DNA from 4 places in the Paenibacillus sp. JCM 9796 genome. Region 1 is predicted to be linked to each of the others. Evidence: riboswitches for the same ligand, from Rfam matches in the RefSeq annotation. Region 1 holds a riboswitch; each other region holds the start of a gene.

Evidence for each region. Region 1 has a riboswitch for cobalamin ahead of ACZ439_RS25410 (5-methyltetrahydropteroyltriglutamate--homocysteine S-methyltransferase). Riboswitches for the same ligand answer to the same signal wherever they lie in the genome.
Region 2: linked by a shared signal. The riboswitch ahead of ACZ439_RS26820 (energy-coupling factor ABC transporter permease) and the one ahead of ACZ439_RS25410 (5-methyltetrahydropteroyltriglutamate--homocysteine S-methyltransferase) in region 1 are both predicted to bind cobalamin.
Region 3: linked by a shared signal. The riboswitch ahead of ACZ439_RS08840 (S-layer homology domain-containing protein) and the one ahead of ACZ439_RS25410 (5-methyltetrahydropteroyltriglutamate--homocysteine S-methyltransferase) in region 1 are both predicted to bind cobalamin.
Region 4: linked by a shared signal. The riboswitch ahead of cobJ (precorrin-3B C(17)-methyltransferase) and the one ahead of ACZ439_RS25410 (5-methyltetrahydropteroyltriglutamate--homocysteine S-methyltransferase) in region 1 are both predicted to bind cobalamin.

The regions. Positions count from the first base shown of each region.
Region 1 is NZ_AP043723.1:5,278,259-5,283,747, reverse strand. Features, by position in the region: gene atzF (allophanate hydrolase) at 1-423, opposite strand, end outside; gene ACZ439_RS25430 (cupin domain-containing protein) at 420-860, opposite strand; gene biuH (biuret amidohydrolase) at 900-1,583, opposite strand; gene ACZ439_RS25420 (hypothetical protein) at 1,913-2,245, opposite strand; gene ACZ439_RS25415 (hypothetical protein) at 2,260-2,481, opposite strand; partial or broken gene ACZ439_RS25410 (5-methyltetrahydropteroyltriglutamate--homocysteine S-methyltransferase) at 2,636-3,740, opposite strand; cobalamin riboswitch at 3,836-4,032, opposite strand; gene ACZ439_RS25405 (KamA family radical SAM protein) at 4,127-5,293, opposite strand.
Region 2 is NZ_AP043723.1:5,605,965-5,611,453, reverse strand. Features, by position in the region: gene ACZ439_RS26835 (SOS response-associated peptidase) at 1-370, shown strand, start outside; gene ACZ439_RS26830 (PASTA domain-containing protein) at 772-2,061, shown strand; gene xerS (tyrosine recombinase XerS) at 2,092-3,192, opposite strand; cobalamin riboswitch at 3,385-3,581, shown strand; gene ACZ439_RS26820 (energy-coupling factor ABC transporter permease) at 3,749-4,516, shown strand; gene ACZ439_RS26815 (energy-coupling factor ABC transporter substrate-binding protein) at 4,513-4,797, shown strand; gene cbiQ (cobalt ECF transporter T component CbiQ) at 4,794-5,489, shown strand, end outside.
Region 3 is NZ_AP043723.1:1,822,428-1,827,916, reverse strand. Features, by position in the region: gene ACZ439_RS08845 (methyl-accepting chemotaxis protein) at 1-1,373, shown strand, start outside; cobalamin riboswitch at 1,504-1,723, shown strand; gene ACZ439_RS08840 (S-layer homology domain-containing protein) at 1,876-5,489, shown strand, end outside.
Region 4 is NZ_AP043723.1:1,577,946-1,583,434, forward strand. Features, by position in the region: gene ACZ439_RS07700 (precorrin-8X methylmutase) at 1-42, opposite strand, end outside; gene cobK (precorrin-6A reductase) at 42-821, opposite strand; gene ACZ439_RS07710 (sirohydrochlorin chelatase) at 818-1,957, opposite strand; gene cobJ (precorrin-3B C(17)-methyltransferase) at 1,979-3,697, opposite strand; cobalamin riboswitch at 3,964-4,166, opposite strand; gene ACZ439_RS07720 (MmcQ/YjbR family DNA-binding protein) at 4,458-4,832, shown strand; gene ACZ439_RS07725 (hypothetical protein) at 4,844-5,182, opposite strand; gene ACZ439_RS07730 (hypothetical protein) at 5,285-5,489, opposite strand, start outside.

The DNA.
Region 1 (5,489 bases):
TGTCTCGCCGTAAGGACTTCTTACTCCCACCAAACCGGTTGCGAATTGATCCAGGTTCGCTTTGCCGACGGGAATAGCTCCAGCTTCAATTAATCGTTCTACAACGGTCGCATGTTCTGTCGGCGTATATTCAAAATCCGGGCAACCCGCCGTTGTCGGTACATGCGCCAAGTCAATATTGTCTTTGATCGCAAAAGGAATCCCCCACAGCGGCGCTTGTCCCTTGTCCAAAAGCTTCAGACGGTCCAAGTAAGGCTGAATCATCTTCATGCTGGGCAGCGTAATCCATATATTCATTTCCGCATCTTCGGCGGCCCGGTTTATGATTTCATTCACAACTTCTTCAGGACTCCAAACATTGTTTTGATACATTTCCCGTAACCAAGAAATCGACAATTCTCTCGGAAGCATGCGGGTGTTCATCCATTATCACCATCCTTTTTTGTAACATCCTTTACCAAGTGCGTGTTAAAAAATTGATTCGGCGGCACAGCTTCCTCAACCGGCAGGAAGATACTGATTTGCTCCGACGGAACGATATCGTCGTTAAGTACGGAGTGTACGGTTCCTGCCGGAACGTGAAAGGTATCCCCGGCCTGATAGTTTTTCCACTCCCCATTACACAGCAGCTTTACTTTCCCAACCGTAATATGGATGATTTCCGCTACATCATGATAATGCGGGAGCACCTGTCCGCCCGGACCGATTTTTTCCCAGAGGATGGAGCTGGTCCTTATTCCCAGCCCATCCGCCTGCTGTGCATTCAAGATTTCCCGGTGATACAGCTCTCTGTGGTTGGGCATTAGCTCCCATTCCATCTCATCGCCAACAATAACTTTGGTTTCATTTCCCGTGATCATGTGATGTCCTCCTCAACGATAGATAGCCGAATTGTCCGTTTAGAAATGCTCCAACGCTTTCAGCACCCGGGAAGAGTCGGATACACTGCCGAAAACCCCACCCTGCATCGTTACCATTTTGAGAGCCGCCTGATGATTGCCGATATCCGTCGCCCCGGTGCAATCTTCCAAAATCAAACATTCATAACCTCTGTCGTTCGCTTCCCGCATCGTCGTATGCACACATACATCGGTGGTAATGCCAGTTAAAATCAAATGTGTAATGCCTTTGTTTTTCAAAATCAAATCCAGGTCCGTCGCATAAAAACTTCCTTTGCCGGGCTTGTCGATCACCGGTTCCCCTTCCAAAGGCCTTAGTTCTTCAATAATGTTCCAGCCCGGCTCCCCCCGAACAAGAATACGGCCCGCGGGCCCGGGAGAACCGATCTCCGCACCAATCTGTTTACTTCGCCATCTTTTGTTCGCAGGAAGATCGGAAAGATCGGGCTTATGCCCTTCCCGCGTATGAATGACCGTAAAACCTGGAATTTTCCGTACCCTCTCCAACAGCGCTTGAATAGGCTGAATGGCTCTTGCCGTCAAGGAAATGTCATAGCCCATCCGATCCACATACCCCCCTTTTCCACAAAAATCGATTTGCATATCGATGATGACAAGCGCCGTTTTCTCCGGCACAATCTTCCCGTCAAACGGCCAGTTGTACGGGTTCGCTTCCACTTGCATAAAATCACATCCCTTTCTCCCTGCTTAAACGATGATATATAACTTAACAAATGTTTGGGAAAAGGTTGTTAATGTATGATCCCCGTCCCTTATTGTTATATTATATGACGTAAAAAACCTGATTTCATTATCATCATTCAACAATTAATGGGGATTTTTATTGTGTCTTTTTAACAAAAAACGATTAATTATAAATATTGTGTCATTTTTTATTACATTGAAATCGTTTGTAAAATCATATGTGCAAAAAAAATAGACCTTTTTCCGGATATTCCGGAATAGAGTCTACTGCTTGTTTTTAACGCTTTCCTGACTAAAAAAGAGGGACCCTAGTCCCTCTTTCCGGTTAAAGATTGATTCAAAATTTGCATTTTTTCAATTTGATCTTTCGTTTCCTTCGTCCCTAGAGCGTGAATTTTTCGATAGATTTCTTGTAAGGCCATATCGTATCCGACGTTGGCCTGGTCGTAATGATAAGGAATGCCTGCCGCATGCGCTCTCCAAAAAGTGTCTATCTCGAAATCTTCCTCGACTTCAAACAACTCCTGAAGCTGCTTAATTTCTTCGTCGGTTGCCTCGATTTCTAATTCATAGGCGGCATCGCCTTGATTAGACATGATCGACCTGGATTGAACCGATACATAATACTTATTTCTCTCCATGTTAGTCCTCCGCGTTAATAAAAATAATACATCCAAATAGCGGCTCCGATCGCAAGAACAATCGGAAACAGCACATAAGCTATCATCATGGGGTTAGCGATGAAGTAATGCTTGACTGAAGTGGGATTCACTCCTTTATCCATTTCTTTGGTTCGCTGCCTCCGGATCAATACAATGGAAGCGATCAAAGAAATAACGATGATCAAGTAAGCCAAAGAAAGCAAAATTTTCAACATCGCATTATCGGACTCCTTAATTTAAAATTATTGTTATTTATTTTTCGTTAAAGAGATAAAAATTATGATTGACGGTTGACTCCTCAACCGGACTATTATTTGGAAAAAAATAAAAAACCTTGATTTCTCAAGGTTTTGTCACACCATTCCCGTATTAATTCCAAACGTCTTGTGCAATATTAACGACAAGACGTATTTTGTCCCACTGCTCCTCTTCCGTGAGAAGATTGCCTTCTTCCGTTGAAGCAAAACCGCATTGGGGGCTTAAGCAGAGCTGATCCAAGCTTACATACTGGGCAGCTTCATGAATTCTTGCTTTGATACGCTCCGGATTTTCCAGTTCACCGAATTTGGACGTGATTAATCCTAATACAAGTTGGATATCCTTTCTATTTACATGACGTAAAGGTTCAAATCCGCCGGATCGCTCATCATCAAATTCTAAAAACAGTCCGTCTACCTTGAGTTTGCCAAAAATAAATTCGGATACGCGATCATACCCGCCACTGGCCACATAAGTAGATTTAAAATTGCCCCTGCATATGTGCATCGTAATCTTCATATCTTCCGGCTTATTGGCTATCGATTCGTTAATAGCCCTGGTGAACAGCTGTGCTAATTGTTCCGCAGAAAAGCCTCTTGCCGCAATTTGTTCCTGACCTTTCTCGGAGAAAAATACGGACCACGAGGTATCATCCAATTGTAAATAGCGGCAACCGGCATCGTAGAAAGCCTGAATCGCTTTTTGATAAGCTGCGATCAAATCATTAAAAAATTCATCATGATTCGGATAAAACGTCTTCTTCAATATGCCCTCTAAAAAATAACATGTTCGGACTAGGAATTGTAAATTTAGCAACATGATTGCCTGCAATTTGATGAAGGAATTTATAATCCTCGATCATAGGATGGTTATGGAAATCTACTTTACCTGTTACTTTCACTCCGTGAGCTTTGGTTTGAACACCCTGAAATTGAATCCCTTGCTCCGTTTCATAGAGCTCAACACCAACAAGCTGCGATAGAAAATCGATATGCCACCAAGCGCGTCGAAACTCACCGTCCGTCACAGCGGCCAAGCCCGATTTTTTTTGCATGTCAACAAGCCGGACGATTTCTTCATCTTCAATGATACGCAATTGCTCTGCTGTAATTTCCCCATTTTGCTTTTGTAAACGCGCTTGTTTAAGTCGCTCCGGTCTTAAAAAACTACCTACATGATCTGCCCGGAATGGTCCTTTAGCCAGTACTGCCGTCATTTTGCACATCTCCTCTTCTAAAATAGGATGTAGTGAAGCCGGATTCACTCCACATAGGATGATCCAAATGAAAAACCATGCAAAAAAGACGTCTTCACCTCAACAAAAAGAAGGAAAAGATGCCTATGATTGCATGCGAACAAGCAGCGGCCTTCCCGATCCACGTTTATCAAGATCAGTGGCAGTATAGCTGAGACTCCTCCGTTACAGTGGCGGGACCGCGTCGGCTTTGCACCGGACTTCCCTATTAAGCTTTAGCTATGGCTAGAGCACCTTGTTCCCACAGGTTTTCAGTTGTAATTAATTAAGATCTTATCCTATTATCCTGTTTATATCAAGTTAGAATATAGCACAGCGATGCTTTATTACATGACTTATGTGGTTGTTCATCTAGCATGCGCTCGCGGCAGATCAGGGAGCTCATTCACCGAAATAACTTCATCGGTTTTCTTTTGGGGCTTCTGCCAATATTGATCGCTACCTGGCAGATCATCGAACCATGCCGCATCTTCAGGGCAATCCAACACCATGAACTTGCCGTATTCGTTATCCCGCGACTGGTGATATTTCAGATAGGCCTTTCCGTTATCAATAGCCAGAATTTCGATTTTGCCGGAGGTGTGACTCATGGATAGACGCACCCTTTTACCTAAGCCTGAAGTGCGCGCCTTGGCTTCTTCCACGATTCGGTACACTTGCTGCAGCGGCAGAACGAACTCGCGATTGCCGGCCACCGGACGATTGACGAAGAAATAATAGGGGGTTACGCCGGCCCATGACAGCTTATCCAGCAGCTCTGCCAATCGTTCGGGGTTATCGTTGATCCCTCTAAGAATAGGCGTCTGATTGACAACAATAGCGCCGGCTTGATGAAGAGCTTCAAAGCCTTTCTTGGCTTCGGCGGTAATCTCGCGAGGATGATTGATATGCGCCATCACATAAATCCGCTGGTTTACGTTTGAATGACGGCGGATGACTTCCAGCAATCGTTCGTCTTCATAAATCCGCATCGGATTAAAAACAGGTATTTTCGAACCGAGCCGTATAATTTTAACATGGTCGATTTCTCTTAACCGGCTCAGGATACTTTCCAATTTGGCTGTTGCCAGAATCAAGCTATCTCCTCCGGTAAGCAGCACGTTGTTAATTTCCGGATGACTCGCAATGTAGGCTAGACCGGGATCCATATCTTTCGTCGCTTCATGAACGTCATTGCGAAAGAGTCGCTTCCGGAAACAATATCGGCAGTATGCACCGCATACTTCAGAAACCAGCAAGAGAGCCGTAGTCCGATATTTGTGCTGGCAGCCCGGCACTACGTAATTGGTATCCTCATCGGAGGCATCCCAGCGCCCATATTCGGATAACTCCCCTTCATTAGGAATGACCAGCTTTCGGATCGGATCTTCAGGATCGTCCCAATCAATCAGGTTCAAGTAATAGTCGTTCACCCGAAATACAAACTTATCTGTAATCGGTTTAAGCTTCTTTCTTTCATCCTCAGGAATTTCCAGTATCTTATCAATATCCGTTATATATTTCGGCTGTGTCATATTTGCTCCTCCTACTACGAGTTTTTTCAAACCACAGACCTGATCTGTTCCCTCCTTTTCCTGGAATAAACGATTTGTGCTTTCTTTTAACAAGTAAAACAAAAAAGACCCGATCGAGACGAACGATATCGCAGCATGGCGATAACCGATCGTCATTCGAAGGGTCTTCAAACAAACAAACAAAAAGACCCTGATC
Region 2 (5,489 bases), 330 kb from region 1:
TGTCCGTGTTTCGTTGACGGACCGGAAGACTTTCGGGGTTGCGGGATTTTATGAAATTTGGAAAGACAAGCAGAACGGCGAGTTTCGGACTTGCACCATGATGACGACTGCCGCCAACCGGCTGCTCTACGATTATACGGAGCGGATGCCGGCGATTTTACAGGAACGAGATCTGAAGGAGTGGCTCGACTCGAAGCGCAACGGCGAGCCTGATTTTTTGCAAAGCCTGTTATCGCCGTTTCCGCCGGAGCGCATGCGCGTGGAGCCGGTAGGTGCGGACGAATGGTCCGGCTCAAGCCCTGACGAAGACAGCGAGGGGGAGATGCCGATGAAGGTAAAAGCGCTGCTTCAGGCATCGCTTAAACGGTAGGCTTGTTCATGTGCCGCGGCGAAAAGGACGGTCGCTTGGGAACGTCCTTTTCGGCCGTTTTCCCGTGCAGGACAGATCATCCGGGCATGAAGCGGCCATGAGACGGGAATGGAATTTGTCAGGTATAGAAGCGGTTTCCCACGAATACACCTTAAAGCAGATGTGAAGGCCATCTTATATTTAATATTACTAATAATTAATGATATTAATAATTATCGAACGGTGTCCCATCCGCATCCCGCAAACGATTTTCCAGATTACGCCTCCAAATTTACGATGATGTACGAATCGTATAAGAACCGTCTTGCGCCCGTCTTCCGTTCTGTTTAAAAACCTGCGAATCGGGTTAATGCTGTTAGTAACGAGTATCGCTTAGAAGTAAATGCTTGGAGGGGGTCACGATGGAGAAAACGCTCCGTGCCCGTTATGTACTCAAAAAACCGGTTATTCCAGCCAAAAACGGTATTTTATTCGAGGGGACGGATTTGTCGCTGCGGCGGGATATCGTTATTTTCGTATCCGAGCAGCCGAACCGCGACGAACAACAAGCGTACATGCGTTTGATTCAAGAGGTAGCTCATTTAAATGATACCCGCTTCTTGCATGTGCTCGACGTCGGCTTCGAAGATTTATCGATTTACGCCGTTCTGAAATCGTTCGACGGGGAACCGCTGTTGGCCAGGCTACAACGCCGAGCATTCACCTTGGCCGACGTCGTTGCCATGTCGTTCGAGCTGAGTAAAGGCATGCTAGACGCCTTGGAAAAAGGCATCGCCGGCTTCTCCGTCATGGCGGACAACGTCTGGATCGGAAACGACGGTCACCTTAAAATTATTAACTGCTGGGAAAAAGTGAAGAGCGACGAGCAGGGCGCTCGAGGACTTGCCAGCTTGATCTATCAGCTGTTTATGGGGACGGAATCTATTCCTTCGTCGCTGGAACAGAGGGAGCAGCGTTTGCGTACGGCTCTCGTTGCCACGACGGATGAGCGTAAGGACGCATTGCTCGTTCTTCTCGGACGTGCATGGAGGGGCCAGCATACCTTATCGTCGTTCATCATGCAGTTAGGCCAGCTGTCCGGACAGGCGGCGCCGGATGGGGCAGCCGGGATGCCGGACAAGGAAGAAGAGGTGCGCTTCGCGATCAAACGGGAGCATGCAGCGGTACCGGCCAAGGATGAGCTCGTTCGTTCAACCGTAAAGGATGAGATCGTCGAAGAAGAGGAAGAAGTGGAAGAAGCTAAGAGCGGCGGTTTTTGGAAAAAATCGCTGATCGGCATGGCCTTGTTTACGGTGGCGGCCGTGACCGCGGTCGGCGTGTTTCTATTGTTTATGGAGCTCGGGATCGGCCGGAAGTCTCCGGACTCGCAGCAAACCGCCGCGAAATCGGGCCAGAGCTCCGCTTTGCCGGAGACGCCGTCCGCAGCGAACCCGGTACCCGCGACACCGGCTGAGCCTCAGTCATCGTCGGAGGCGCAACCCGGAGAAGGTCAAGCCGTCACAGCGCCGCAGCTGGTCGGTCTAAGCAAAGAAGAAGCGGAGAAACAGGCGCTGGCCGCCGGTCTTCGGTACCAGTTTTATTTGGAGAAAAACCCGCATTCGGCAAATACGGTGTTTCGTCAAAGTCCTGCGCCGGGCACTCCGCTCCAGAAAGGCGACAATGTATCGTTCTGGGTAAGCAAAGGGCCTTAAGCAGACGAAGAAGGACGGGAATTCCGGGCGTCAAGACGCACCGGATATCCCGTCCTTCTTCTCTTTGTCGATCGCTTCAGACATTGTTTTATCGGTTAGATGGGCGTAAATTTGTGTCGTTTCGGGCGAGGCGTGACCGAGCTGCTCCTGCGTTTTGTACAGATCGTTGCGCAAGTAATAGTCCGTCGCGAACGAATGGCGCAGTTTATGAACCGATAAGTAAGGTTTGCCGAATCTTTTGGCATATTTGATCACCATTTCCTGAATCGCCCGTTTGGTCATACGCTCGCCTTCCTGTTTGCCGTTAGCCAAAGCAAGGAAGAGCGCCTTCTCGCGTTTCGGCGCTTTGTAGACCGAGCTGCGAAGCTCCAAATAACAGGCCAGATCATCTACCGCGTCCTGCCGGAAATAGACGGGCGTTTTGAACGTCTCGTCGTTCTTGCCTTTGCGGAACGCATAAATAAGCTTCTTCTTCAAATCGACGTCCTCGACGTTCAGGTTAACGACCTCCGACACGCGCAGTCCGGAGTTGAGGATGAGGCTCACGAGACAGGCATCGCGTGTTTTATTGATCTCGTAAGCATAGGTCGCCTGCTTGTTCGATGCCACGTCTTGGCCGTAGCCCGTCTTCACATAGTCGATAAACTCGGCGATCTCCGCCTCCTGCAGCAGCTTGCCTTCGAGCTTGGCCGCCGAGTCTTTCGGTTTATGCGTCCGTTTAATTTCCACCTTCGCCATGACATTGCGCTTGAGCAGCGGGTAGAAATTCTCGTCCTCGGCGATTTGACTCAAATAATGAAACAACGAGCGCAGCGAGGACAGCTTGCGGGAAATGGTCGTTTTCGAATTGGCGTTCGTTTTGCGCATGGCGAGGAACATCTTGTAATGATCGATGCTCTCCATATGCAGCCGCTCGAGATCGAGGAGCGGCACATCTTTCATTTGTCCGGCCGTACTCAACCCTTCGGCGAGCAGCCAGCCGAAGAATGTCTCGTAATCCCTCACATATTCGAGCAGGGAAGAGGGAGACAAGTCGGGCAGTTTATAATTAATGAATTTCTCCACGTACCAGGGCATCAGCGGGATTTTTTTCTCCAGCTCCAAACGGTCTTTGACTTTGATTACGTTCATCGGGCCACGCTCCTTAACTGCCTGTATTCAGCAATTAGTTAACATAATTATAATTATGTATTGTTTTGTTGGTTGACAGCTACTTGAACCGATCGCTGTACCCGTTATTTTATCACAATTGCAGGAAATCGGTTAGATATGGGGGTTGAATTCACAGGCAGGTTCGTGTACATTAAGGCTAGTCTTACACAAGTGCATATTGTGGGAACAGGTGCTTCAACTTCAGGTTGAAGCTTAATAGGGAAGTTCGGTGCAAATCCGATGCGGTCCCGCCACTGTAACAGCGTAGTTCGCAGCCACGAAGCCACTGATTCGCAACCGGATCGGGAAGGCGGCTTGCGGGCGTCGATGCTGGTAGCCAGGAGACCTGCCTGTTCTGACGACACTGATATACCTACGGAAGATAGGGAGGTGTTAGGAAGCTGCTGCGATCGGTTTTCGTACGGAGGGTGAATGGCCCCTTTCGTTCCGAAAGTTTATCAGGATAAGAAGCATTTCTAACCGTCTACGGTTGGGAATGCTTTTTTTGTTGCACAAATTCATGGGAGGAGATTAAATGAAATCGTCCAAAGTCTTGTCAATGATCGCGGTTATCATCGGATTTATCGTTTATTTTGTCGTGAACGAGCCGCAATCTGCTAATGCGATGCACATCATGGAGGGATTCTTGCCGCCGGGATGGGCGATCTTCTGGTGGGCGGTGTTTATCCCGTTCTTCGTGCTCGGCGTCCGCGCCATTGCCCGGATCACGAAGACGTCGCCGGAATTGAAGCTGCTGCTCGGTCTGGCGGCTGCGTTCACGTTCGTACTGTCCGCCTTGAAGCTTCCTTCGGTTACAGGCAGCAGCTCTCATCCGACCGGAACCGGTCTCGGCACCGTGATGTTCGGGCCGCTGCCGATGAGCGTGCTCGGTTCGATCGTTCTGCTGTTCCAGGCTTTGCTGCTCGCACACGGGGGATTGACGACGCTGGGAGCCAATGCGTTTGCGATGGCGGTTGCCGGCCCGATCGTCGGGTTCTTCGCCTACAAATTCATGGTGAAGACGACGGGTAAAGAAGTGTGGGCCGTCTTCACGGCAGCCGCTCTAGCCGATTTGTCGACGTATTTGGTAACTTCCGTGCAGCTGGCTCTGGCGTTCCCTGCTGCAGAAGGGGGCGTTGCCGCCTCGTTCATGAAATTTTCGGGTATTTTCGCCATCACGCAAGTACCGCTTGCGATTAGCGAAGGACTGTTGACTGTGCTTGTCTGGAACTGGCTGCGGTTGCACCATGCCGAAGCTTTGTCGGTTGTGCGGCATACAACGAAAGGAGTCGATCATTCATGACCAAAAGGATGAAAAACGGCCTGCTTATCGCCGGCGTCGTGCTGCTGAGCACGCTTCCGCTGCTTCTTGTCGACGGAGAATTCGGGGGAGCCGACGGGGCGGCCGAGGATATGATCCGCCAGCTGTCGCCGGCCTACGAGCCTTGGTTTGCTCCGCTGCTGGAGCCGCCTGCGGAAACCGAGAGCATGCTGTTCGCTTTGCAGGCCGCCGTCGGCGCTGCCGTGATCGGGTATACGGTCGGGCTTTATAAAGGAAAAGCCGCGAAATCTAAAGACCGATGATCCATACGATCGATAGCTTGTCGTATACCAATAAGCTGCGGCACGTTTCCCCGATGTGGAAATGCGGATTTGCGGCCGTGCTGCTGACGCTTGCGTATGCGGCGCAGCCTGCGGTTCAGGCTGCGATCTTCTGTTGGATGCTGGTCTGGACGGTCGGTTACGCGGGTATCCCGTTAAAGACGTACAGCTGGTTGTTCGGCGCATCGTGCTTCTTTTATGTGACCAGCTTGCCGGCGTGGGTGATCGAGGCGGCTTCGTCCGCCGCAAGCGTCCGGCCGGATGCGCTGCTGGCTGTTCCGGTATTTCGCGGGTGGTTGTATATTTCACCGGCGGCCTTGGTTCAGGCGGTGGAAGTGTTCGTGCGGATAGCCGCCTGTGAAGCGTGTTTGCTGTTCATCGTCTTCACGATTCCGTTCCCGGAATTGATGCAGGTGATGAAGCGGCTTCGCATGCCTCAAGCCGTGCTTGAGCTGATGGTGATTACCTACCGGTTCTTGTTCCACCTTTCGGATGCCGCACAAGGAATGATCGCCGCGCAGCGGGCACGGGGCGGACACGCAGGCTTCTGGCGCACGCTGCGGGACGTCGCGGCCTTGCTCGTACAGCTTTTTGCCAAGACGATGCAACGTTATCGGGGGTTGTCACAGGGTCTTATGTCGCGGGGATTTACCGGAGAGCTTCACTTTATGCCT
Region 3 (5,489 bases), 2.2 Mb from region 1:
CTGCGCAAACGGACAAGCCGTTAGCTCAAATTTATCACCGTAACACCGGTGAGGTTATATTGGATGTTTCGACTCCTGTGAACATTCCGGGGGCGGGAGCTTCGCCTTATAATTTGCGGCTGGGTGTGATCGTGCAATCCTTATCTTTTCAGGCAACCTGGTACACCGTTTACAGTATTCCCTTGCTGATCGCTTTAGGCGGCCTCGGGCTGGCCGATTCGTGGGGGGAACGCGCCGGGGCGGGCCTTCTTGTGCTGGCGGCGTTCGCCGGGACGGGCTTGTATTTTCATCGAACGGTACTTCAAAGCTTGAAGAGCTGGATGGGCCGCATGAAAGCCATTTCTTCCGGCAAGCTGATGCCCGCTTCGGCAGGCTCCAGGCGCAATGAGCTCGGACAAGTTTCGTTTGAGATCAACAAAATTGTGATAGGGATGAGAGCGATCTTGTCCGACATGAAGGAGGCTTCCTCCACCGTGAATAAGATCGGGTCCGAGCAGGCCGACGAAATTCGGCAGCTGCTGTCTTCGGCTGAGCAGCTGGTAGCGAGCATGCAGGAAGTGAGCGCGGGAGCGAATGACCAGCTGCAGCTCATCGAACTTAACGGCAGCCGGATGCAGCAGATTCACGACAGAGTCAGCCGGGCCGGTCAAGACATGGAGCTTTCGGGCAAGATATCCGAGGAGGCCCGGACATCGTCGCATGCCGGGCTGGAGAAGACGCTGGAATTGCGCAATGACATGAATGACCTGCAGGAAACGAGCAAGCGGAGCGTGAGCTCGATGGAAGAGCTGGAGCGGCAATTGCAAGAAATGAGAGAGTTCATCTTGTACATGCGTGAAATTGCCGAACAGACGAACCTGCTCGCGCTGAACGCCGCGATTGAGGCTGCGAGGGCCGGCGAAGAAGGCAGAGGATTCGGGGTCGTTGCCGGCGAAGTGAGGAAGCTTGCCGTTACATCCAATGAGGTAGCGGAACGCGCGATCGGGCTGACGCACAATATGGCGCTGAAATCGAAAGAAGCCGCGGATGCGGTGAAAGCGGAACGGCTTGCCGTAGAACGGGGAATCCGAAGGATTGGCCAATTGAGCGATATGATTCGCCTTGTGGCCGACAAGTGCCGCCTGACTGCGGAGCAAGCGTCCGCGCATTCTGCGGAGATGCGTGAAATTCAGCTTGGGCTTCATTCGATGGAAAGCAGCATGCAGGCGATTCGGGATATTTCTCAACAGTTCACTGCGTCCGCCCAAGCGATGGCGAGCAGCGGAGAACGGCATCACTTGGCTACCGAGCTTATTGCGCAGCAAGCGGATTTGCTCAAAAGCATTTCCGGAAATCTGCAGAAAATTACCGGCCGGTTTGTGATGGAATCCTGAAGCCGCCCGCTGTAAGCGAGTGGATCGAAGCGTACGGCGGGATGAGGCCCCGCGTCAGGACCGCGGGCGGTTGGCCCGCAAGAAATAGTTGGACGATGCTTGGGGATCGTGTTATTCTTTGTACATAATTGAATCATTTGCTCGGGTAGATGTCGAACGGGAGGCTAGCCATGCCGGCGTTCGGCGAACAGGGAAGTCCGGTGAGAATCCGGCACGGTCGCGCCACTGTAAGCGGGGAGCGGCTTCCATGATGTCACTGTCCTTCAGTTGGTTTAGGGGGGGCGGTTGGGATGACGGAAGTCCGGCTTCGATCCGCAAGTCAGGATATCTGTCTAACCCGAGAACACCGTCGCCTACGCGAAATTAGGAGAAGGGGGAACGGCAATCCGTCAGGAACGTAATATTGCCTGCAGGTTCATGCGTATCGGCATCCCTTCATAGAGAAGGGGTGCTTTTTTAGTTTAAGGAAGGTCAGTTTCAAGAGAGGGGAATAGGACAACAGATGAAGAGTAACAGATGGATCAACAAGATAAGCATGGTCCTGCTAAGCTGGTGCTTGCTCATATCCATGCTTGGCGGGCTGGCGCCTGCGTATGCGGATGGAGCGGGGAGAGGGCTTGTCACGGTTCCTCAGGCTATAGACGATGCGGCCGGCTACATCCTGGATGCGAATGGAGGCGCGCTTTCCGATTGGGATGCTTATGCGCTGGCTGCAGCCGGGAAGCAGGTGCCGGCCTCATATTTATCATCCGTCCGCGAGCAGCTTCAGCAGAACGGCGGACGTTACAGCAAGGTAACGGACTATGCCCGGATTGCGTTAGGCGTAAAGTCGGCCGGAGGAAACCCCGAGCAGATCGCGGCCGGGTCGAGTTCGTACAACCTTATTGAGGGCATTTATAACAGCGATGTGCTGACTGCCCAGGGAACGAACGGCGCGATTTATGCGCTGCTGGCCTTGAGCGGCGATGCTTATCACATTCCGTTAACCGCGAAGTGGAATCCCGATAAAATCGTGGCATGGCTGCTCGCGCAGCAAAATGCGGACGGCGGATGGCCGCTTGGGGCCGGAGGGCCGAGCAGCATCGACATTACAGCGTCTGCTGTGAACGCCCTGGCCGCTCATACCGCGCACACCGGTGTCCGGCCGGCGATGGACCGCGGCATTCAATGGCTGTCCTCGCAGCAATTAGCGAACGGCGGATTTTCGGAGTATGGGGAAAATGCGGAAAGCACCGCACAGGTCATTCTCGCGTTGTCCGCTGCCGGACTCGACGCGCGCAGTTCAGGCTTCGCGAAGGCGAACGGCAACCCGCTTACCTATTTATTCGGTTACCGGCAAGGCGACGGCGGATTTGCCCATGTGGCCGGCGGTTCTTCCGACGGATGGGCCACGGTGCAATCGCTTGTGGCGCTGGCGGCCTTCCATACGGCTGTCAACGGTGACAGCGGATCGTATGAGGCGATCCTGACCACAGGGGGCGGAGCGCCTGCCGCAGCTCGCGTGACGGTTCATGTGGAAGGCCCCGCCGGTACGATCGCCGAAGGCTCCGCCATAGTGGGGACTGCCTATGAGGCTGTGGCTCAAGTGCTGCATGCGCAGGGGGTTCCTTTTCAAGAGAGCGACGGCCATTTCATTCATACGATCAACGGAATTTCCGGTAAAAGCGACTACAGCACCTGGTGGGGGTACAATGTCAAACGCCAGGGCTCCTGGGATTATGCCCGCACGAATAACCTGGGCATGGCTGACTACTCCCTGCGTAACGGCGATGACATTTATTTGTACTATACAGGCATAAGTACCGCATTGGTGGATTCGATTAAGGTGGAGCCGGCGATGCCGGTTGAAGGCCAGGCAGTAACGGTTCAGGTCTATCGGTCGGTATGGGATTATGACGTTACAAGGGACGAGGTCGTCACGGTTGCCGCCAGCGTTTATGTAGAATTGGGCGGACGTAAGGTGGAGACGGACGCAAACGGATACGCGTTGTTCCCGTCCGGCTTGCCCGGCGGCACCTATCAAGCGGTTGTAACAGGCTATCAAGACGGGCTTGCGCCGAAGATCGTCAAGGATTCCAAGACGATTCAGGTCGGAACGGCGGCGATTCAAATTGAAGGAGCTTCGGGCACTTATGCCGAAGGGAAGGCGAGTTCTCCGAATTTGCTGGAAAGCGTTGTGCGGCTTCTAGATGCCAACCAGGTTCCTTACGAGCTTGAACACGCCAGCTTCGGAACGTACATCCAATCCGTCGGCGCTGATGCCGGGGCTTGGCTCTATGCGATCTACCGCCAAGGCAAGTGGAATCCGGGAATGGTCGGCGCGGATCAATATACGCTGCAGCCGGGGGACCGGGCGGTCGTTTATATTAGCGGATTCGACGCGGAGTGGAACTCGTCGACGTATTTGGTCGATTCGATTGCCTTGAATCCTGCACAGCCTAAGGCTAACGAATCGTTCACCGTTACGGTGAAGAAGACGCTCGCGGACAATAAGCCGGCTTCTCCCGCAGCCGGCATTCAAGTGAAGATCGGAAGCTTGACCGCCACAACAAGCAGTGAAGGCATCGCCACATTCGCCGGATTGCCTGCAGGAACCTATACCCTCGATATATCGGGCTATGTGACCGGTGAGGCGCCGAAAGTGGTACATACCTCGCAACCGGTGACGATTCAACCGAGAACCGGGGGCGGAACAGACGGAGGAACGGGTCCTGTCGTCAATCCTGTCGTATATGTGTCCGTAACCGGGGACAGCAGCATGGGGACGATCCTGCCTTCGACCTCGGTTTCCTTGCAGAGCGGCGACACGCCTTATTCCATTCTGATCCGGGCCCTGGGCGCAGGCCGCGTTCAATCGTCCGGCTCGGGCTCGACGGCTTACGTCCAAGGCATTGACGGACTGCGGGAATTCGACCGGGGGCCGCTAAGCGGCTGGATGTACGCGGTCAACGGCACCTACCTGAGCACAGGGGCGGATTCCACGTCCTTGAAGCCGGGCGATACGGTGGCGTGGCGTTATACGCTGGACGGCGGCAAGGATTTGAATGCCGGCGCGGGTACCGGAGGAACGGGCGCTGTCGGGGTACCGGTGGCGCCGACCGTCCCGGCGGCTGCCGATGTGGTTCAGAAGCTGGAGATGCCGTATAACAACCGGAAGCCGATCCATGAGATCGCGAAGCCGGCCATTGTCTTGAACGCAGACAAGAAAATGACGGCGAATGCCGCCGATACGCTCAAGAAGGACTTGGCGGCCAATACGGTGAACGTGCAAAAAGCGGCAGCTGCCGATACCGAAACCGTCATTGCCGACGCCAAAGCGGAGGTTCAGCTCCAGGTTCCGGCCGGTGCGCTTAAGGAAACGACGAAGCTGACGGTCAGCGAGCTTCCTTCGGCTTCGGCCGGGCGGAACGAGCTCGTTTCCTCGATGTATGAGTTCGGCCCGCAGGGTCAGTCCTTTGATACACCGGTACAAATTTCGATTAAAACGCCGGTTGCCTCGGTAAGTCTGGATCAGTTGGCGCTGGTGTGGCTGGATGAGCAGACGGAGCAATGGATTCCGATTCCGGCCGTCATCGATGCCGAGACGGGAACGGTTACCGGATGGGTGAACCATTTTACGAAATTCGCGGTTATCGACAAGTCCAAAGTGGCGCCGGCTGCGGGCATAGACGTCGGACCTTCCATCGAACGGGCGGCCCAATGGCTGAAGGGCGGCGTGGAGCTGAGCGACTGGTCGGCCTATGCGCTGAGCAGAGCCGGCGTGGCCGTTCCAAACGATTACCTCGCTTTGGCTTCCGCCAAGCTGAAGGAGAAGAACGGCGAGTTCCGGAACGTCACCGACTATGAAAGATTGGCGCTAAGCGTACAGGCGGCAGGCGGCAATCCGGAATCGATAGGCGGCTTCAATCTGATCGAGCGTATTTATAATAACGAGCGGATGGAAGTACAGGGAAGCAACGGCCCGATTTATGCGCTGCTGGCTTTGAACGGAGGCGCTTATCGCATTCCGGCCGATGCGAAATGGACGACCGGGAAGCTGGCGCAGTGGATCCTCGACGTGCAGAATGCGGACGGCAGCTGGCCGCTTGTGAAGGGCGAGCAGGGAAATCCCGACTT
Region 4 (5,489 bases), 2.0 Mb from region 1:
CGGCTGTACGGTCACCGGTTTAAAATCCGTGCGAAAATCCATTACCGACGCACCTCCTGTGCAATTTGTCCGAGCTCGGCGAGCACGCCGTCAAACTCCGTGTAGACGACCCCGTAATCAAGCGCCGGCCGACCGATCACAATCGTGTCGATGTCCATCTCAAGCGCGGCCGACAGCTTCTCTTCCACGGCGCCGACTTGTCCGCTTTCCTTCGTGATCAGCACCGTGACGCCGTAATGCCGATAGAACGCCTGATTGATTTCCTTCGAAAATGGCCCCTGCATGGCCACGATGTTCCTCTGCTCGACGCCGAGCTGCTCGCACTTCTCCATGTTGTCTTTACGGGGCAGCATGCGCGCGACCAGCGTCGTATCCGGCAGCCCGACCAGCTTCTCGGCAAACACCTGCAGCGTCTTGCTGCCCGTGGCGAGGAATACGACACCGCGCTTTTGCGCCGCCAATTCCGCCGCCTGCTCGTAGTCGTCGACGAAGGAAAGGCGCGGGTGGGCGGCGAACTTCCCGCGCTCGCGCTCATAGCGGACGTAAGGCACGTCCGCCGTGCGGGCCGCCGCCATCGCATTGCGCGACGCTTCCTCGGCGAACGGGTGCGTCGCGTCGACGACCGCCTGGACGCTGCGGCTGCGGATCAGCTCCACGAGCGCCGCTTCGGACAGCCTCCCGACCTGCGTCGGAACACCGGCCTCCATGAGGCTCTTCGCCGCACTCTCGGTGACGACGGTCGCCAGCAGCTCGTAGCCGGCTTGCCGGATGCGTATTGCCAGCTCACGCGCGTCGCTCGTTCCGGCCATGACGAGGATCATGCGGGCACCTCCTTCGTAGAAGCCGGAGACGGCGCTGCCTCCTGCGGCTGCTCGCGATGCTGATCCTGTTGTTCATGGCCGGGATGGCGCTTATGCTCATGATCATGATCATCGGCATGCGCGTGGACATGGCTGTGTTCCTGTTGATGCTTAGGTTCGTGGTCATGCTCGTGCTCGTCGCCGTGCGCATGAATGTGTTCGTGCTCATGGTTATGAGCGTGCTCGTCGCCGTGTGCATGACGGTGCCCGTGCTCATGTTCGTGACGGTGCTCGTGCTCATGATGATGATCGTGCCCATGGTGATGACTGTGGTCATGATCATGATCATGGTGATGATGCTTCATCGCTTCCAGCCGGAATTGACACATGTCGCAATTCATCCGCACCTGCCCCTGCAGCGCTTCCTGTGCGCGCTCCCGCATAATCTCGCGCAGCATCGGGTGGAACCCGAAGTATTCGGCAAGCACGAACTCGCGGTCCGGATACGTCTCCGCGAACGAGGCCGTCAGCTGCTCCAGCCTCTTGATCAGTACGCCCGTGAACAAAAAGTACGGCAGCAGCACGATGCGTTTCGCGCCCAGCCTGACACAGCGGTCCACGCCTTCGTCGGCCCGCGGGGCGGTTACGCCGATGAACGCCGTCTCGACCCATTGCACGTTGAGCCGTTCCCACAGCAACCGGGATATTTTAAACAAATCGCTGTTCGCATCGGCGTCGCTGCTTCCTCTTCCGATCAATAGCAGCGCCGTATCCGGCGATTCGATCAAACCGTCGACACCGGCCTCCGCCAGCCGGGTCTGCAAAATATCCAGCGCCAGCTCGTGCACGCCGATCGGTCGGCTGTAAATAAATTCGACACCGGGAAACTGACGCTTCGCCTCATCCATAGCCGCCGGAATATGGAGCTTCGCATGTCCCGCCGCAAACAGCGTAATCGGCACAACGCCAACCCGGGTCGCCCCCCGGGCGACGCACGCGGCAAAGCCTTCCCGCATGGAAGGGGACTCGAACTCCAAAAAACATGTTTCTACAATCGGCACATCCAGCCCGTTCTCCACCGAACGGACAAAGGCGCGCACCTCTTCGTTTCCTTCCGGATCACGGCTTCCGTGACCGACAAATAACAAGGCGTCCATCTACGATCCGCCTCCCTTCGTTTAATCGCCGCAGACGGCATTTTCAATCTTGAACACCGGCACTTCCCGGTAACGATATCCTTCAAGCTCCTTGATCCGGCTATAATATTTATGAAAACGCTCGTTCGGATGGGCCTCATCCGCATACCGCCTGACGATCCGCTCCACCGTCTCCAGCAAGCGATCCGGCTCTACGCCTTCAGCCACCGGGATGCCCGGATGAGCGTTGCGGCCGACCGTTTTGCCGCCGAGGAACAGATCGAACTTTTCCTTGCGGTACACGATGCCGATATCTTCCCGCACCGCGCCGTAACAAGCCATTCCGCAGCCGTTGAAACCGATGCGCAGCTCCTTTGGCACCTTCAGGCCGCCGATTCGCTGCTGCAGATCCTCCAAGTAAGGAACCGAATCCGCTTTGTCCATATTGCAAAAATCGCATGCCTTGATTTGCGCGACATCGCCGACCGGCGCCAGCAGCAGCCCAGCCGCCTCCAGCCGCGATACCGCCTGCTGCGGCTCCGAAGTCACGAGCCTCACAAGCCATTGATGATGCGGCGTATATTCAATCGAACCGTCTTCGCCCACGATGTCGGCCAGCAGCGTCAGTTGGGCGGCCGTCAATCTCTTCTCCGCGAGCCCGGGGCTGACGGCGAACTCGAGAATCTCCCGCCGCCGGAACGGATCGCTTTCGCGCTGCCAGGACGGTGTCTCGGCCGGCGCTCCGGCGTTCGCCGCACCGCGCTGCGTCTCCACGAGCCGCAGCGCCTCGAGCGCCAACGCTAGCGGCGACGCGGCAGCGTCCCCCGCTGCGCCCTCCGCTTCCTTCGCAGCCGTCGCCTCTGCGGCAGCCGCTTCGCTCTTCGCCGCTCCCGCTGCCGGCTCTCGCTCCGCCGTCGCAACAGCGCCTTCCCGCGCTTCGAGCGACCACGGCTCCGCCTCGGCGCGCAGCCGCTCATGCGGCTTCAACGGCTGCACGTCCGCGCCGAGCGTATACTTGCGCTGGTAGCCGCGCGGCGTAATCATCAGACCGTCGTAGACGACCGTCGCCGAGTTGCCGATAATAACCGTCGTCAGCATGCCGATGTCGTGCTCCAGCATGCGTTCGAGCGTCGTGATGGCAATCTCTTCCCGGTCCCGGTAGGCGCTTTTGACAATACCAACCGGCGTTTGCGGCGACCGGTAACGCAGCAGCACGCTGCGCGTCTCGACGATTTGCCGGGTGCGCCGGCCGCTTCGCGGGTTATATAACGCGATGACGAAGTCGGCCGCCGCCGCCGCTTCGACCCGCCTAATAATGAGGTCCCAGGGCGTCAAATGGTCGCTCAGGCTGATCGTGCAGGCATCGTGCATGATCGGCGCGCCAAGCAGCGAACCCGTCGAGTTGATCGCCGAGATGCCCGGAATCACCTCCACGTTGACACCGGTGTCCCGACGCCAGCCTTGCTCCATCAATACTTCGTAGACGAGGCCGGCCATCCCGTACACCCCCGCGTCCCCGCTCGAGATAACCGCGACTTTCCGGCCGGCCTGCGCCTGCCGAACCGCCTCCTGCGCCCGGCTGACCTCCTCGGTCATCCCGGTACGTACGATATGCTGCCCGCTCAGTAAACCGCGGATCAAATCCACGTATGTGTTGTAGCCGATGATGACCTCGCTCTCCATGATCGCTTCTTTCGCCGCTTGCGTCATATGCTCGAAGCTGCCGGGGCCAAATCCGATAACCGATAGCTTGCCTTTCATCGTTTCGTCCTCCCTTCCAGTCGCTGAACGATAATAGCGGAACCATCAAACAAACCAACCCACGCAAAAAAAGCATCCTTCCTCTCGGAAAGATGCTTGACGATAAAGTGAACCGGCTGCTGCCGGGGTAAATTCCCGCGCGTTTGCCGAATATGACGGCAAGCGCTTGGCTCTAACCCGCAGTACGCCTGAACCCATTCCCGTACACCCCCCTATCCGCGTAGGCTTTCTGGTGACTTTGCCGCTCTCGTCGCGTTCGATCGTGACAAGGCAGCGGAAAACAGGCAGGTCTCCTGACTTGCGTCTCATCGCTTTTTCACGCGCCTTCCCATCGACGAATCGACAGTGGCCTGGGTCGGAAAAAGCTCCTCGCTTACAGTGGCGGGACCGTGCCGGACTTACACCGGCTTCCCTATTAAGCCGATACGCGCAATGGCGGCATATCGGCACCTGTTCTCTGAACTCAATATAAAATTAGGTACGTATTCACGCATTTCTTTGATAATCAACTCCCATGATAGCACGATTATTTCAAGACTGTCCAACTCTTTGTCGGAAAGGGAGCTTGATGCGGGAGGTTGAGATGACACGCGTCAGGAGTGCTTGCCGCTTTTGTCGCCGCGCTGGGCGCCCGGCCTGATGCCTATGCCCCGTGGTCACGCAAGTCTTCGGCCAGCTGCGGTTATGGCTTTTCATCAGAGCCGGGATCGGATATGCTGAAATAAAGGCAAAACCGCCGCTGAAAGGAGCCTCTTGTCAAATGAATCACGAGTTATTGATCGCCCTGGCGTTGAAGAAACCCGGAACCAGTCTGCGTTACCCGTTCGAGCCCGATCTTCCGGTGCTTTATGTCGGCAGCAAAATGTTCGCCTTATTAGGCCATCAATCCGGCGTCCCGAGCGTCAATCTGAAGGCCGATCCGGACACAATCTGGCTGATGCGCCAGACGTATCCAGACACCGTGCTGCCGGGATATCATATGAACAAAAGGCATTGGAATACCGTCATCTTGAACGGAAAGCTGGCGGATGAGGAGCTTGAGAACATGCTTGAAGAGTCGTATCAGCTTGTCAGACGGAACTTGTCAAAAGCGGAGAAGGAAGCGATCTGGGGCCCCGGGCAGCGAAAGAGCTGAACCTCTTAACGTTACTCCCCGCGATGTGTATCCCGTGCCGTGAATGCGGCGATCGCGCCGAGCAAGATCAGCATGGAGGCCGCCCACAGGACGCCGCCAATGCCGAGCCACAGCGAGTTTCCTTCCGAAGCCATCGAAGGGTGCGTCGGCCTCGTGCCGATCGCCTTCAGACAGCAGGCCACCGCTGCGCTGAACACCACGAAATGCGCGATCACCCACCCGAAGGCGCTGCGGTATACTTCTTTTCGCCCTTTTATCCAAAGCAAAATGACAAAAACAAACGAAATGCCCATGACGATGCCGAAACCGCCGACGAGCAGCGCCATCGTTTCCTGTTCCATCGGTAACAAGGCTGTTCCCCTCCCCCTGGTACGTTTTTCATAGGGATTCCCCCGTTCCTCGTGGACGGCCCGGGATAGATACATGTTTCTTCCCGCCGCAAGCCCTTCCCTCTACGAACGATTCGGAATGACAACGACGGAATTAAAGTAACGCAGAAAGTCGCACATCATTTTAAACTTCACCATGTAATCCTCGAAGCTTCCCTGCATGCCTTCGGCCAACTGATGAAGCTGCCAGGCGTTGCGGTACAGAAATTCGAGCACTTGCTCCTCGGTTTTAGGCTTATGCAGGTCCGTGCCGTGAAGAATTTCGAAT